Regions from separate parts of the Streptomyces sp. NPDC001852 genome, predicted to be linked through region 2. Evidence: riboswitches for the same ligand, from Rfam matches in the RefSeq annotation. Region 2 holds a riboswitch; the other holds the start of a gene.
The links. A riboswitch is a leader RNA that binds a small molecule or an ion and turns the genes downstream of it on or off. The one in region 2 is predicted to bind S-adenosylmethionine.
Positions count from the first base shown of each region.

Region 1: linked by a shared signal. The riboswitch ahead of thrC (threonine synthase) and the one ahead of ACFYZB_RS03055 (aminotransferase class V-fold PLP-dependent enzyme) in region 2 are both predicted to bind S-adenosylmethionine.

Region 1 is NZ_JBIATN010000003.1:399,192-405,705, reverse strand. It holds gene ACFYZB_RS07220 (extracellular solute-binding protein) at 1-68, shown strand, start outside; gene ACFYZB_RS07215 (DUF3263 domain-containing protein) at 116-340, shown strand; gene otsB (trehalose-phosphatase) at 483-1,316, shown strand; gene ACFYZB_RS07205 (trehalose-6-phosphate synthase) at 1,304-2,746, opposite strand; gene ACFYZB_RS07200 (glucosyl-3-phosphoglycerate synthase) at 2,820-3,764, opposite strand; SAM riboswitch class I at 3,894-4,045, shown strand; gene thrC (threonine synthase) at 4,063-5,346, shown strand; gene ACFYZB_RS07190 (MoaD/ThiS family protein) at 5,343-5,618, shown strand; gene ACFYZB_RS07185 (cold-shock protein) at 6,050-6,256, shown strand.
Region 2 is NZ_JBIATN010000002.1:79,027-85,540, reverse strand. It holds gene ACFYZB_RS03065 (rhomboid family intramembrane serine protease) at 1-447, shown strand, start outside; gene ACFYZB_RS03060 (Lrp/AsnC family transcriptional regulator) at 444-725, shown strand; gene ACFYZB_RS03055 (aminotransferase class V-fold PLP-dependent enzyme) at 763-2,124, opposite strand; SAM riboswitch class IV at 2,285-2,401, opposite strand; gene trpD (anthranilate phosphoribosyltransferase) at 2,477-3,547, opposite strand; gene ACFYZB_RS03045 (cytochrome bc complex cytochrome b subunit) at 3,667-5,304, opposite strand; gene ACFYZB_RS03040 (Rieske 2Fe-2S domain-containing protein) at 5,301-6,362, opposite strand; gene ACFYZB_RS03035 (c-type cytochrome) at 6,359-6,514, opposite strand, start outside.

The DNA of each region.
Region 1 (6,514 bases), on a different contig from region 2:
ACCCCGCCGGCGTCCTGACCCGACTCCAGGCGACGGCGACGGCGGCGGACAGCAGCGCCAGGAACTGACCACCGCCGACCGCCGGCTGTCAGTGCCCGGCGCTACCGTGACTCCCATGGAACTCGCCCCCCGCGAACAGGCCATCCTCGCGCTGGAGCGCCGCGGCTTCCCCGGCCCCGGCGCCAAGGAACGAGCGATACGCGAGGAACTGGGCCTGTCCCCGGTCCGCTACTACCAGCTCCTGAACGCCCTGCTGGACGACGAGCGCGCACTGTCCTCGGACCCGGTGACGGTGAACCGCCTGCGGAGGGTACGGGACTCCCGGCGGACGGAGCGCTGAACCGGCTGCGGGGGCAGGGTGCCCCTGCAGCCGGCCGAGTCGGGTGGGCGCGTGGGAAACGGGGGCCGGGGGCGGAGCCCCCTTCGGGGTCTGGGGCGGAGCCCCAGGCGTGACGGCGGCCCGCGCTGGATAGTGTCGCGGTATGGACCCTCTGCCGACCCCGCAGACCCAGCCCGGCCGGGACGGACTCGCCGCATTCCTGGCGAAGCCGACCGCGGCGCTTGTCGGCCTGGACTTCGACGGCACCCTCGCCCCCATCGTCGCCGACCCCGAGCAGGCCCGCGCCCACCCCGACGCCGTACCGGCCCTGTCCGCACTCGCCCCGAAGGTCGCCTCCGTCGCCGTGATCACCGGCCGCCCCGCCGGGGTCGCGGTCCGCTACGGCGGCTTCGCCGGCGTCCCCGGCCTGGAGCACCTGACCGTCCTCGGCCACTACGGCGCCGAACGCTGGGACGCGGCCACCGGCACCGTCACCGCCCCGGCCCCGCACCCCGGCGTCGCGGCGGTCCGCGCCGAGCTGCCGGGCGTACTGGACCGCGCCGGCGCCTGGCACGGCACCTGGATCGAGGAGAAGGGCCGGGCCGTCGCGGTGCACACCCGCCGCGCCGACGACCCGCAGGCCGCGTTCGAGGCCCTGCGCGGCCCCCTCACCGACCTCGCCGCCCGCCACGGCCTGGTCGTCGAACCGGGCCGCCTGGTCCTGGAGCTGCGCCCACCCGGCATGGACAAGGGCGTGGCGCTCGCCGACCACGTCCGCAGGACCGGCGCCGAGTCCGTCCTCTACGCCGGTGACGACCTCGGCGACCTCCCCGCCTTCGCCGCCGTCGACGAACTCCGTTCCGACGGCGTCCCCGGCCTCCTGGTCTGCAGCGGCAGCACCGAGGTCACCGAACTGGCGGAACGCGCGGACATCGTGGTCGACGGCCCCGCCGGGGTCGTCCGCCTGCTGCGGACCCTCGCCGCTCAGCTGGACTGAAGGTCCCTGAGCGCCTGCAGCTGATCCAGGAACCACTGGGCCGGGGGAAGCGCGGTGGCCGCCGCCGCCAGCCTCTTGGTGCGGTCCGCCCGCTCCTCCGGTGGCAGGGACAGCGCCTCGTGCAGGGCGCGCGCGGTCTCCAGCACGTCGTAGGGGTTCACCACGAACGCGTGGGCGCGCAGTTCCTCGTACGCCCCGGCCTCCCGGGACAACACCAGCGCACAGCCCCGGTCGGAGACGACCGGCACCTCCTTGGCGACCAGGTTCATGCCGTCCCGGATGGGGTTGACCAGCGCCACGTCGGCGAGCCGGTACGCGGCCAGCGAGCGCGCGAAGTCGTCCTTGACGTGCAGCACGACCGGGGTCCACCCGGCCGTGCCGAAGGCCGAGTTGATCTCCTCGGCGACCCGCTCCACCGCGGCCGTGTAGTCCCGGTACACGGCGAGGTCCTGCCGCGACGGATACGCGAACGCGAGATGCACCACCCGCTCCCGCCACTCGGGGTGCTCCTCCAGCAGCTGCCGGTACGCCAGCAGGCCGCGCACGATGTTCTTGGACAGCTCCGTGCGGTCGACGCGGACGACGGTCCGGCGGCCCTCGCCGATCTCCTCGCGCAGCGCCGCCATCCGCTCGTCCACGTCCGGCTCGTGGGCCCGCTTGCGCAGGAAGTCCCCGTCCGCGCCGAGCCCGTGCACCCCGATCGCCGTACCCGGGAGACTGCCGGGACCCAGGACCGCCGTACAGCACGCGGTGAACGCGTCCGCCCACCGCCGGGTCAGGAACGCCGCCCGGTCCGCGCCGAGGATGCCGTTCAGCAGGGCGGCCGCGATGTCGTCGGGCAGCAGACGGAAGTACTCCGGCGGCGCCCAGGGCGTGTGCGAGAAGTGGCCGATCCGCAGGTCGGGGCGGAGCTCCCGGAGCATCCCGGGCACCAGGCACAGGTGGTAGTCCTGGACCAGTACCGCCGCCCCCTCGGCCGCCTCCTCGGCCAGCGCCTCGGCGAACGCCCGGTTGTAGGCCTCGTAGGCCGCCCACTGCCGCCGGAACCCCGCGTCGAAGACCGGCTCGAGCGGGGTCTGGTAGAGCATGTGGTGGACGAACCAGAGCACCGAGTTGGCGATGCCGTTGTAGGCGTCCGAGTGGACCTGCGCTTCGATGTCCAGCATCCGCACCCGCTGCCCGCCGGCGTCCTCGCCCGGCAGCAGCCCGCCGCCGGCCCGCCGTACGGCCTCCCGGTCCCCGTCGCCGAGCGCCGCGCACACCCACAGGGAGTCCGCGTCCGGCCCGATGGCCGACAGCCCGGAGACCAGCCCGCCGCCGCCCCGCCTGGCGTGCAGCGAGCCGCTGTCGTCCACCGTGTACGAAACCGGGCCGCGGTTGGACGCGACCAGCACCTGAGCTCTCTCGGCAGCACCCTGCGTGGAAGCCATGGTCCTCAACCTAGCCCGGCCCGGAAACGCTCAAACGTACGGCCGCGACATGGGCCGGCAGCCGTATACGAACTCAGGCCACCCTGCGCTCGGCGTACTCCGTGATCTCCACCATCGGCGGTCGTTCCTCGGTGTCCACCGAGTAGGTGCGCGGCTCGAAACCGTCCTCGCCGCGCTCGAACTGGGTGAGGGAGGGGCGGATCAGATGGCCGCGGGCCAGCCGCAGCTGGGCCGTGCGGTAGATCGCGGCGGCCATCCGGCCGAGCGCCTGCCCGTCCTGGTGGCGGTGCTTGCGCACGCCCACGTCCACCTGCCCCAGCGCGTCCAGTCCCACCAGGTGCAGGGCGTCCACCAGCATGCCCAGCTCCACGCCGTACCCGACGGGGAAGGGGAGCTGTTCCAGCAGGCTGCGCCGGGCCGCGTACTCGCCGCCCAGCGGCTGCACGAATCCGGCCAGCTGCGGCCAGTGCATGTTCAGCAGCGGGCGGGCCATCAACTCGGTCACCCGGCCGCCCTGGCCGGCGGACCCGGCGAGCGGACGGTCGTACATCGCCTTGACCAGGTCCACGCCCGGCTCGGTGAGCAGCGGGCCGACGATCCCTGCAACGAAGTCGGAGGAGAACTCCCTCAGGTCCGCGTCGATGAAACAGACGATGTCCCCGGTGGTGACCAGGAGCGAGCGCCACAGCACCTCACCCTTTCCGGGGACGGCGGGGATGCGGGGCAGGATCTCGTCCCGGTGAACGACCCGCGCGCCCGCGGCGGCGGCGACCTCGGAGGTGCGGTCGGTGGAGCCGGAGTCGACCACCACGATCTCGTCGACGAGCGGAACCTGCTCCACGAGGTCGTGGCGGATGACCGCGACGATGTCGCCGACCGTCTCCTCCTCGTTGAGCGCGGGCAGCACGACGGAGACCGACTGGCCCGTGCGCTGCTTGGCCGCCAGGATCTTGTGCAGCGGGCGATCGGCCACGGACCAGGAGCGGATGGCCAGCCAGCGCTCGACTTCTTCCAGCACAGTCAGCGGCTCCTCACGTGTCTCGCGGTTCGGACGACTATCTCAACTGTCCAGGCCTTCGGTTACAGTCTTGAACAACGCCGATGACCATCGCATGTCGGGGGTCAGCACGCGTTCACAACCGCATACCGCTCATCCAGAGGGGCAGAGGGACACGGCCCGATGAAGCCCCGGCAACCCTCCAGTCGGTACTCGTGGATCAATGATCGCTCGCGAGGCTCCCGGCTAGGGAAGGTGCCAAATCCGTCTCACGGCGAGATGCGTCGTGAGGAAGATGAGGAGAAAGGGCCTCGCCTCCATGGCTGTGCAGACAGTTGCAAGCTCCACCGACTCCACCGTCGACCTCGGCCCGGCCGCGGCCCTGAGCTGTCGTGAGTGCGGGCACCGCGTTCCGCTCGGCCCGGTGTTCGCCTGCGAGGAGTGTTTCGGCCCGCTGGAGATCGCCTACGACTTCTCCGCCTACGACACCGAAGAGCTGCGCCGCCGTATCGAGGCAGGCCCCGCGAACATCTGGCGGTACGCGCCGCTGCTGCCGGTCCCGGCCGACGTGGCCGACAAGCCGAACCTGAACCCGGGCTGGACCGCGCTGGTCAAGGCCGACAACCTCGCCGGCGAACTCGGTGTCACCGGCGGCCTGTTCGTCAAGGACGACTCCGGCAACCCGACGCACTCCTTCAAGGACCGCGTGGTCGCCCAGGCCCTGGAGGCCGCCCGCGCCTTCGGGTTCACGACCCTGTCCTGCTCCTCCACCGGCAACCTGGCCGGTGCGGTGGGCGCCGCGGCGGCCCGCGCCGGCTTCCGCTCCTGCGTCTTCATCCCGCACGACCTGGAGCAGGGCAAGATCGTCATGGCCGCGATCTACGGCGGCGACCTCGTCGGCATCGAGGGCAACTACGACGACGTGAACCGTTTCTGCTCCGAGCTGATCGGCGACCCGGCCGGCGAGGGCTGGGGCTTCGTCAACGTCAACCTGCGGCCGTACTACGCGGAGGGCTCCAAGACCCTGGCGTACGAGATCTGCGAGCAGCTCGGCTGGCGGCTCCCGGACCAGATCGTGGTCCCGATCGCCTCGGGCTCGCAGCTCACGAAGATCGACAAGGGTCTGCAGGAGCTGATCAGGCTCGGTCTCGTCGAGGACAGGCCGTACAAGATCTTCGGTGCGCAGGCCGAGGGCTGCTCGCCGGTGTCCACCGCCTTCAAGGCCGGGCACGACGTGGTCCGGCCCCAGAAGCCGAACACCATCGCCAAGTCCCTCGCCATCGGCAACCCGGCCGACGGACCGTACGTCCTGGACATCGCGCGCCGCACCGGCGGTGCCGTGGAGGACGTGACGGACGAGGAGGTCGTCGACGCCATCAAGCTGCTGGCCCGCACCGAGGGCATCTTCGCGGAGACGGCGGGCGGCGTGACCGTCGGCGTCACCCGCAAGCTGCTCAAGGACGGCGTCCTGGACCCGACGAAGACCACGGTGGTCCTCAACACCGGCGACGGCCTGAAGACGCTGGACGCGGTGGCCGGTACGGGGCTCACCGCCACCATCCGCCCGAACCTGGACTCCTTCCGAGAGGCTGGCCTCGCATGAGCGTGACCGTTCGCATCCCCACCATCCTGCGCACCTACACCGGCGGTCAGGCCGAGGTCAGCGCCGAGGGCGCGACCCTCGCCGAGGTCATCGCCGACCTGGAGAAGAACCACACCGGGATCGCCGCGCGCGTCCTGGACGACCAGGGCAAGCTGCGCCGGTTCGTCAACGTCTACGTCAACGACGACGACGTCCGCTTCGAGCAGGGCCTTGAGACCGCCACCCCGGACGGCGCCGGCGTCTCCATCATTCCGGCCGTCGCCGGCGGCTGATCGTTACCTTGGGTAACTTCGGTTACGCATTGTTCATCGAATTGCCTCCTCCGTGAGAGAAGCGGAGGAGGCAATTCTGTGTGATTGAGCGCGGTAGAGTTGGGGAACGCGCTCACGGGCCGACCGGTCGAGGGCCCGGTATTCATGCCGGACGCCCGACAAGAAGCAGCCAAAGTCGACGGGTTTTATGCGGCTTTTGTGAGGTTTGAGGGGCCCGACTTGCCCTGAAGTCGGGTGATTTCTCACCACATTCCGGACCGTTCCCGTCCAGAATTCTCGTCCGATTGACCTGTTGCAGACGGCAGTTGGACAGATACATTCAGCCGCGGTCGACGCGTTCCGGCGCACGCCCCCGACCAATGGGGGGTGAGGTCTGACCCGGATCCGCGAAGTGTGGATCTGTGCAAGGGCCAGTAATAGGGGAGTTAGGCATGGCTCAGGGCACCGTCAAGTGGTTCAACGCGGAGAAGGGGTACGGCTTCATCGCGGTCGACGGTGGTGCGGATGTTTTCGTCCACTACAGCGCGATCCAGATGGACGGTTACCGCACCCTGGAAGAGGGGCAGCGGGTCGACTTCGAGATCTCGCAGGGCCAGAAGGGCCCGCAGGCGGACATGGTCCGGCTGGCGACCAGCTGAAGCACGCGTCGACTGAACAGCGACGTTCTACTGTTTCTTCGAAGGGCCCGCACCCCGCTCGGGGTGCGGGCCCTTCGCCATGCCCGGGGTGCCCGTGTTCGCGGGCGGCTGACGGGGGTGCCGTACACCCCCGGGCGCTTGCACTCGACCATGCCGAGTGCTAATCATTGGCGTTAGCACTCTGAAGGTGAGAGTGACAGTGAAGGACCGGGTCGGTGAGGCCCGCAGGCCAAGTGGGGCAAGGAACCACGAGGCCGG
Region 2 (6,514 bases):
GAGTTCACTCTCTTCTACGTCGGCTGCGGCTGTCTCGCCCTGCTCGGCTACGCGGCCGCCAACGCCGCCTCCGAGCAGTCGCTGGTGGGCGCCTCCGGGGCGATCTCGGCGGTCCTCGGAGCGTTCCTCTACCTGTTCCCCCGCGCCCGTGTCACCAGTCTTCTGCCGTTCCTGTTCTTCCTGCCACTGCGGTTTCCCGCATGGGTCGTACTGCCGTTCTGGGCGGCCCTGCAGTGGGCGGCGGCGGAGCAGAGCTCGGGCGGCCCCGGGGTGGCGTATCTGGCGCACCTCATCGGCTTCGGTCTGGGCTTCGGCTACGCGTGGGTGCGCTACGGGAGGAAGAAGGGCCCGAAGGGCGGCCCCGGAAGGGCGGTGGTGGGAGACGGGCGGGCGGCTAGAGTGAAAGCCGCCCCTGCTCAGGCCCCCGAGGGAGAGAACCAGCCGTGATCACCGCGATCGTTCTGATCAAGACCAGCGTGGACCGGATCCCCGAGATCGCGGAGCAGATCGCTTCGCTGGAGTCGGTGAGCGAGGTTTTCTCCGTCACGGGCACATATGACCTGATCGCGATGGTCCGGGTGCGGCAGCACGAGGATCTCGCCGATGTCATCCCCGGCCGGATCAGCAAGATCCCCGGCGTCGAGGCCACCGACACGCACGTCGCCTTCCGCACCTACTCCCAGCACGACCTTGAGGCGGCCTTCTCGATCGGTCTGGACAACTGACCGTCGGAAGACCGCCCGGGCGTCTGCGGGGCGCCGGTCACACCGCCGGGACGCAGCGGCCGCCCTCCGTCCGGTACGTCCACTTCGCACCGTCGGTCACCAGTTCCCGTACCGCCGTCACGAAACGCTCCACGTGCTCGTCGGGGGTGCCCGCGCCGAAGCTCACGCGGATGGCGTTGAGGGACTTCTCCCCCGGCGCCGCCTCGGGGGCGCCGCATTCGCCCTGGGTCTGGGGGTCGGTGCCGAGGAGGGTGCGGACCAGGGGGTGGGCGCAGAAGAGGCCGTCGCGGACGCCGATGCCGTACTCGGCGGAGAGCGCGGCGGCGAAGTGCGAGCTGTTCCAGCCCTCGACGACGAAGGAGATGACGCCGACGCGCGGGGCGTCGTCACCGAAGAGGGACAGCACCTTCACCTGGGGGACCTCGGCAAGCCCGGCCCGGACCCTGCGGACGAGGTGCTGCTCACGGGCCACCAGGGTGTCCCAGCCGGCCTCGGTCAGCGCCTTGCAGGCCGACGCGATGGAGTAGGCGCCGATCACATTGGGCGAGCCCGCCTCGTGCCGCGCGGCACTGTCGTGCCACTCCACGTCCACGCCGCCGTCCTGACGCCGGGACACCTTGCGGCTGGCACCCCCGCCCGCCAGGTACGGCTCCGCCGCGCGCAGCCAGTCGGCGCGGCCGGCGAGCACACCGGAGCCGAAGGGGGCGTACAGCTTGTGGCCCGAGAAGGCGACCCAGTCGACGTCCAGGTCGCGGAGGGACACGGGGTGGTGCGGGGCCAGCTGGGCGGCGTCCAGGACGATACGGGCGCCGTGGGCGTGCGCCGCCGCGGCCAGTTCGCGCACCGGCCACAGCTCGCCGGTGACGTTGGAGGCGCCGGTGACGCAGACCAGGGCCGGGCCGTAGGGGTCCCGGTCGGCGAGGGCCCGCTCCAGGGCCGCCACGGCCTGCTGCGGGGTGCGCGGCGCGTTGAGGTAGGTGACGTGCGCGTCCTGCCAGGGCAGCAGGGAGGCGTGGTGCTCGGTCTCGAAGACGAAGACCTGGCAGTCGGCGGGGAGGGCGCGGGCCAGCAGGTTCAGGGAGTCGGTGGTCGAGCGGGTGAAGACCACCTGGTCGTCGGGGCGGCAGCCGAGGAAGTCGGCGACCGTCTTCCGGGCGTTCTCGAAGAGGTCGGTGGAGAGCTGGGAGAGGTAGCCGGCGCCACGGTGGACGCTGCCGTAGTACGGCGCGTAGGCGGCCACGTCGTCCCAGACGCGCTGCAGGGCGGGGGCGCTGGCCGCGTAGTCGAGGGCCGCGTAGGTCACCTCGCCGCCGGTGACGAGCGGGACGGTGACATCCCGGCCCAGAACGGGCAGGGGGGCGCAAACGGACTGGTCGGCGGCAGCGGTGAAGACAGACATGGGGGAACTCCCGTGAGGACGTACGCGAAGAGACGTACGGAAGAAGAGAAAAGGGGTGTGCGGAGGCGGGGCTCTGCGGCCCTATCGCATTCGCTTGCTCACGGAAGGCTCCCTCGATGACCAGGACCCCTGGTCCCGCGCTCTCGTCAAGCGCGCGAGGGGTCCGCGCTTGCCGTAGACCTCGCTGCCTACGGCCTGGTCCTCACCCGGGGCACCCCGCCACGGACGGAGGGTTGCCGGACAGCCGGCCGGGGCCGAATGGCTGTCACTCATGACCTGGTGCAGAAACGTACGGTAAAAGATCGTCGCCCCGCAACCCGTGTCCGGATCGCGGGACGACCACCGGCGACGGCTAGGCCCTGTCGTTGCTCGCCGCCACCCACCGTTCCAGCGTTCGCTTCGCCGCGCCCGAGTCGATGGACTCGGCGGCCTGGGCCATGCCGGCCCGCAGCTGGTTGGCGAGAGAGGCGTCCGTCGGGTGCAGGGCCACGAGGGCCGCCGCGGAGTTCAGCAGCACGGCGTCCCGTACCGGGCCCCGCTCGCCGTCCAGCAGACGGCGGGCGACCTCGGCGTTGTGCGACGGGTCGCCGCCGCGCAGCGCCTCCACGGGGACGAGGTCGATGCCGACGTCCCGCGGGTCGAAGGTCTCCTCGGTGACCTTGCCGTCCCGGACCACCCAGACGTGGGACGTGGACGTCGTGGTCAGCTCGTCCAGCCCGTCGTCGCCGCGGAAGACCAGCGAGGAGTTGCCGCGCTCCGCGAGCACGCCCGCGACGATGGGCGCCTCTCGAGGGACGGCCACGCCGACCGCCTGGGCCCGCACCTTCGCCGGGTTGGTCAGCGGACCGAGCAGGTTGAACACCGTACGGATGCCCAACTGGCCGCGCGCGGCGCCCACATGACGCAGCGCGGGGTGGAACTTCACCGCGAAGCAGAAGGTGATGCCGGCCTCCTCCGCGACCTCGGCCACCCGCCGGGGCGTGAGGTCGAGGTTGACGCCCAGCTTCTCCAGGACGTCGGAGGATCCGGAGGCGGAGGACGCGGCGCGGTTGCCGTGCTTGACGACCTTCGCGCCCGTACCGGCGACGACCAGTGACGACATCGTGGAGATGTTCACCGTCCTCGCCCCGTCCCCGCCCGTGCCGACGATGTCGACGGTGTGGCCGGGCACCTCGATCACGTTCGCGTGCTCGTACATCGTGCGGACCAGACCGGTGATCTCCTGCACCGTCTGTCCCTTGGCCCGCAGCGCCACCGCGAACCCCGCGATCTGCGCGTCGGTCGCCTCGCCGCGCATGATCCGGTCCATCGCCCACGCGGTGTCGTCGGCGGAGAGGTCCTGGCCGTCCAGCAGGCCGTTCAGCAGGGCGGGCCAGGAACGGCCCGCCGCGGTGTCGCCTCCAGCGGGGGTCACAGCGCTCATCAGCCGCTCCTGGTGTCCTGAAGAAACAGTGTGGTCCCAGCCTATCCAGCGCCGGGCACGGCGAAGGGCCCCGTCCGTAACCCGGACGGGGCCCTTCGGCGTGGCGTGGCGACGCGGGATCAGTGGTGGCCGTGGCCGCTCGTGATCTCCTTGTACTCCTCGACGGTCGGCTTCGGGATCTGGTTGTCCTCGCCGTAGTAGGCGTTGGACAGCTTCACCCGGAGCTTCTCCGAGGCACCGACCTTGCGCTCGACACCGTTCTCGTCGACCGTCGGGCCGATCTCGGCCGGCTCGTACTGGTGGTGAGCCGTGAGGGTGTGCAGCTGCTCCTGGCTGAGCGGCTCGTGCACCTCGATGAACTCACCGTGCGGCAGGCGCTTGATGATGCCGGTCTCGCGACCGTGCAGCACCTTGTCGCGGTCGCGGCGCTGCAGACCCAGGCAGATCCGCTTGGTGACGATGAACGCGATGATCGGCCCGAGGAAGAAGAAGATCCGGACGAACCAGGTCACGGCGTTGATCGACAGGTGGAAGTGGGTGGCCCACAGGTCGTTGCCGCCACCGACCAGGGTGATCATGTAGATCGTCACCCAGGCGACACCGAACGCGGTACGCGTCGGGGCGTTGCGCGGGCGGTCCAGGATGTGGTGCTCGCGCTTGTCGCCGGTGATCCAGGACTCGATGAACGGGTAGACCGCGATCGCCGCCAGGACCAGCGGGAAGAGGACCAGCGGGATGAACACGCCCAGGACGAGCGTGTGACCCCAGAGGTTGATCTCCCAGCCCGGCATGAAGCGGATCAGACCCTCGGCGAAGCCCATGTACCAGTCGGGCTGGGCGCCGGTGGACACCTGGTCCGGACGGTAGGGGCCCATGGCCCAGATCGGGTTGATCTGGGCGACCGCCGCGATGGCCGCGATGACACCGAAGACCAGGAAGAAGAAGCCTCCGGCCTTGGCCATGTAGACCGGCAGCAGCGGCATGCCGACGACGTTGTTGTTGCTCTTGCCGGGACCCGCGAACTGCGTGTGCTTGTGGTAGAAGACCAGGATCAGGTGGCCCACCATCAGGCCGAGCATGATGCCCGGAAGCAGCAGGATGTGGATCGAGTAGAACCGGGCGACGAAGTCGTGGCCGGGGAACTGACCGCCGAAGAGGAAGAACGACAGGTACGTGCCGACGATCGGCACGGACAGGATCGCGCCCTCCATGAAGCGGACACCGGTGCCGGAGAGCAGGTCGTCCGGGAGCGAGTAACCGGTGAAGCCGGTGAACATGCCGAGGACGAACAGCAGGAAGCCGAACAGCCAGTTGATCTCACGCGGCTTGCGGAACGCGCCGGTGAGGAACACGCGCATCATGTGCACGAACATGCCGGCGAGGAAGATCAGCGCGGCCCAGTGGTGGATCTGCCGGATGAGCAGACCACCGCGCACGTCGAAGGAGATGTGCAGGGTCGAGTTGAACGCCTCGGACATCAGCTGACCCTGGAGCGGGACATAGCTGCCGTGGTACTCCACCTCGTTCATCGACGGGTGGAAGAACAACGTCAGGTAGACACCCGTCAGGATGATGATGATGAAGCTGTACATGCACACTTCGCCCAACATGAACGACCAGTGGTCGGGGAAGATCTTGCGCATGTTGGCCTTGGCCAGGGAGTAGATCCCGAGCCGGCCGTCGGCCCAGTCGGCGACGCGCTCGCCGGCCGGTGCCTTCCCGCGAGAGCGGGGCGTCTCGTTCGCTGCAGTACTCATCCGCGCTCCCAGAATGCAGGACCGACGGGCTCCTCGAAGTCGCCGAGCGCCTGGAGGTAACCCTCACTGTCCACACCGATGCGCAGCTGCGGCAGGGCGTGGCCGGCGGGGCCGAAGATCACTCGGGCGCCGTCGGAGAGGTCGAAGGTGGACTGGTGGCACGGGCACAGCACGTGGTGCGTCTGCTGCTCGTACAGGGAGATCGGGCAGCCGACGTGGGTGCAGATCTTGGAGAAGGCGACGATGCCTTCGTGCGACCAGTCGAGCTCGCGCTTGTCCTTGATGTTGTCCGGCTGCAGCCGGACGATCATCAGCGCGGCCTTGGCGATCTCCGTCTGGAACTCCTCGTCCGTCTCGTTCAGCCCGTCGGGCTTGGCGAAGGTGAGGGAGCCGACGGCGACGTCCTCGGGGCGCAGCGGCAGGCCCGTGTTCGTGTTGACCAGGCGCTTGCCCTTGGCCCACAGCGTGTGACGCAGCGAGGTGCCGGGCAGCGGGCCGAGGTCGCGCAGCAGCATGACGCCGGAGAGCGGGAACAGGGCCAGCGCGCCGAACATGGTGGTGCGCAGCAGCTTGCGGCGGCCGAGCGCCGACTCGGCGGCACCCTGGCGGAAGTCCGCGTGGACCTTGGCCCGGACCTCGGGGGAGGCCTCGATCGGGTGACGCTCGTCGGCGACCTCGACGTCGGACATCAGGGTGCGGGCCCAGTGGACCGCGCCCGCGCCGATGCAGAACAGCGCCGTGCCGAGGGTCAGACCCAGCGCGAAGTTCAGCGCGCTGAGGTGCCCGATCGGGAAGACGAAGATGTCCTTGTCGTGCGGGATGGTCACGTACGAGACGATGAAGCCGACGGTGGCCAGCATCGACACCGTGAACAGCAGGGCGACCATGCGCTCGGACCGCCTGGCGGCCCGCTCGTCGATGTCCTGGATGCGGTGCTCGTGGGGCGGCAGCCCCGGGTCGGCGAACGGGTTCTCCTCGTCCGCGACCGCCGTTACCGCGCCGTGCGCGTGCTCCTGCTCTGCGGGCAGGTTCTCTTCTGGAATGTCTTGGCTACTCATGACTTCTTGGCCTTTGCGGTCCGAGCGGCGACCCAGACGGCGACCACGATCAGCGCGCCGAGGCCGAAGATCCAGGCGAACAGACCCTCACTGACCGGCCCGAGGCCGCCCAGCTCCAGACCGCCGGGGTTCGTCGTCTCGCTGCTGTCGAC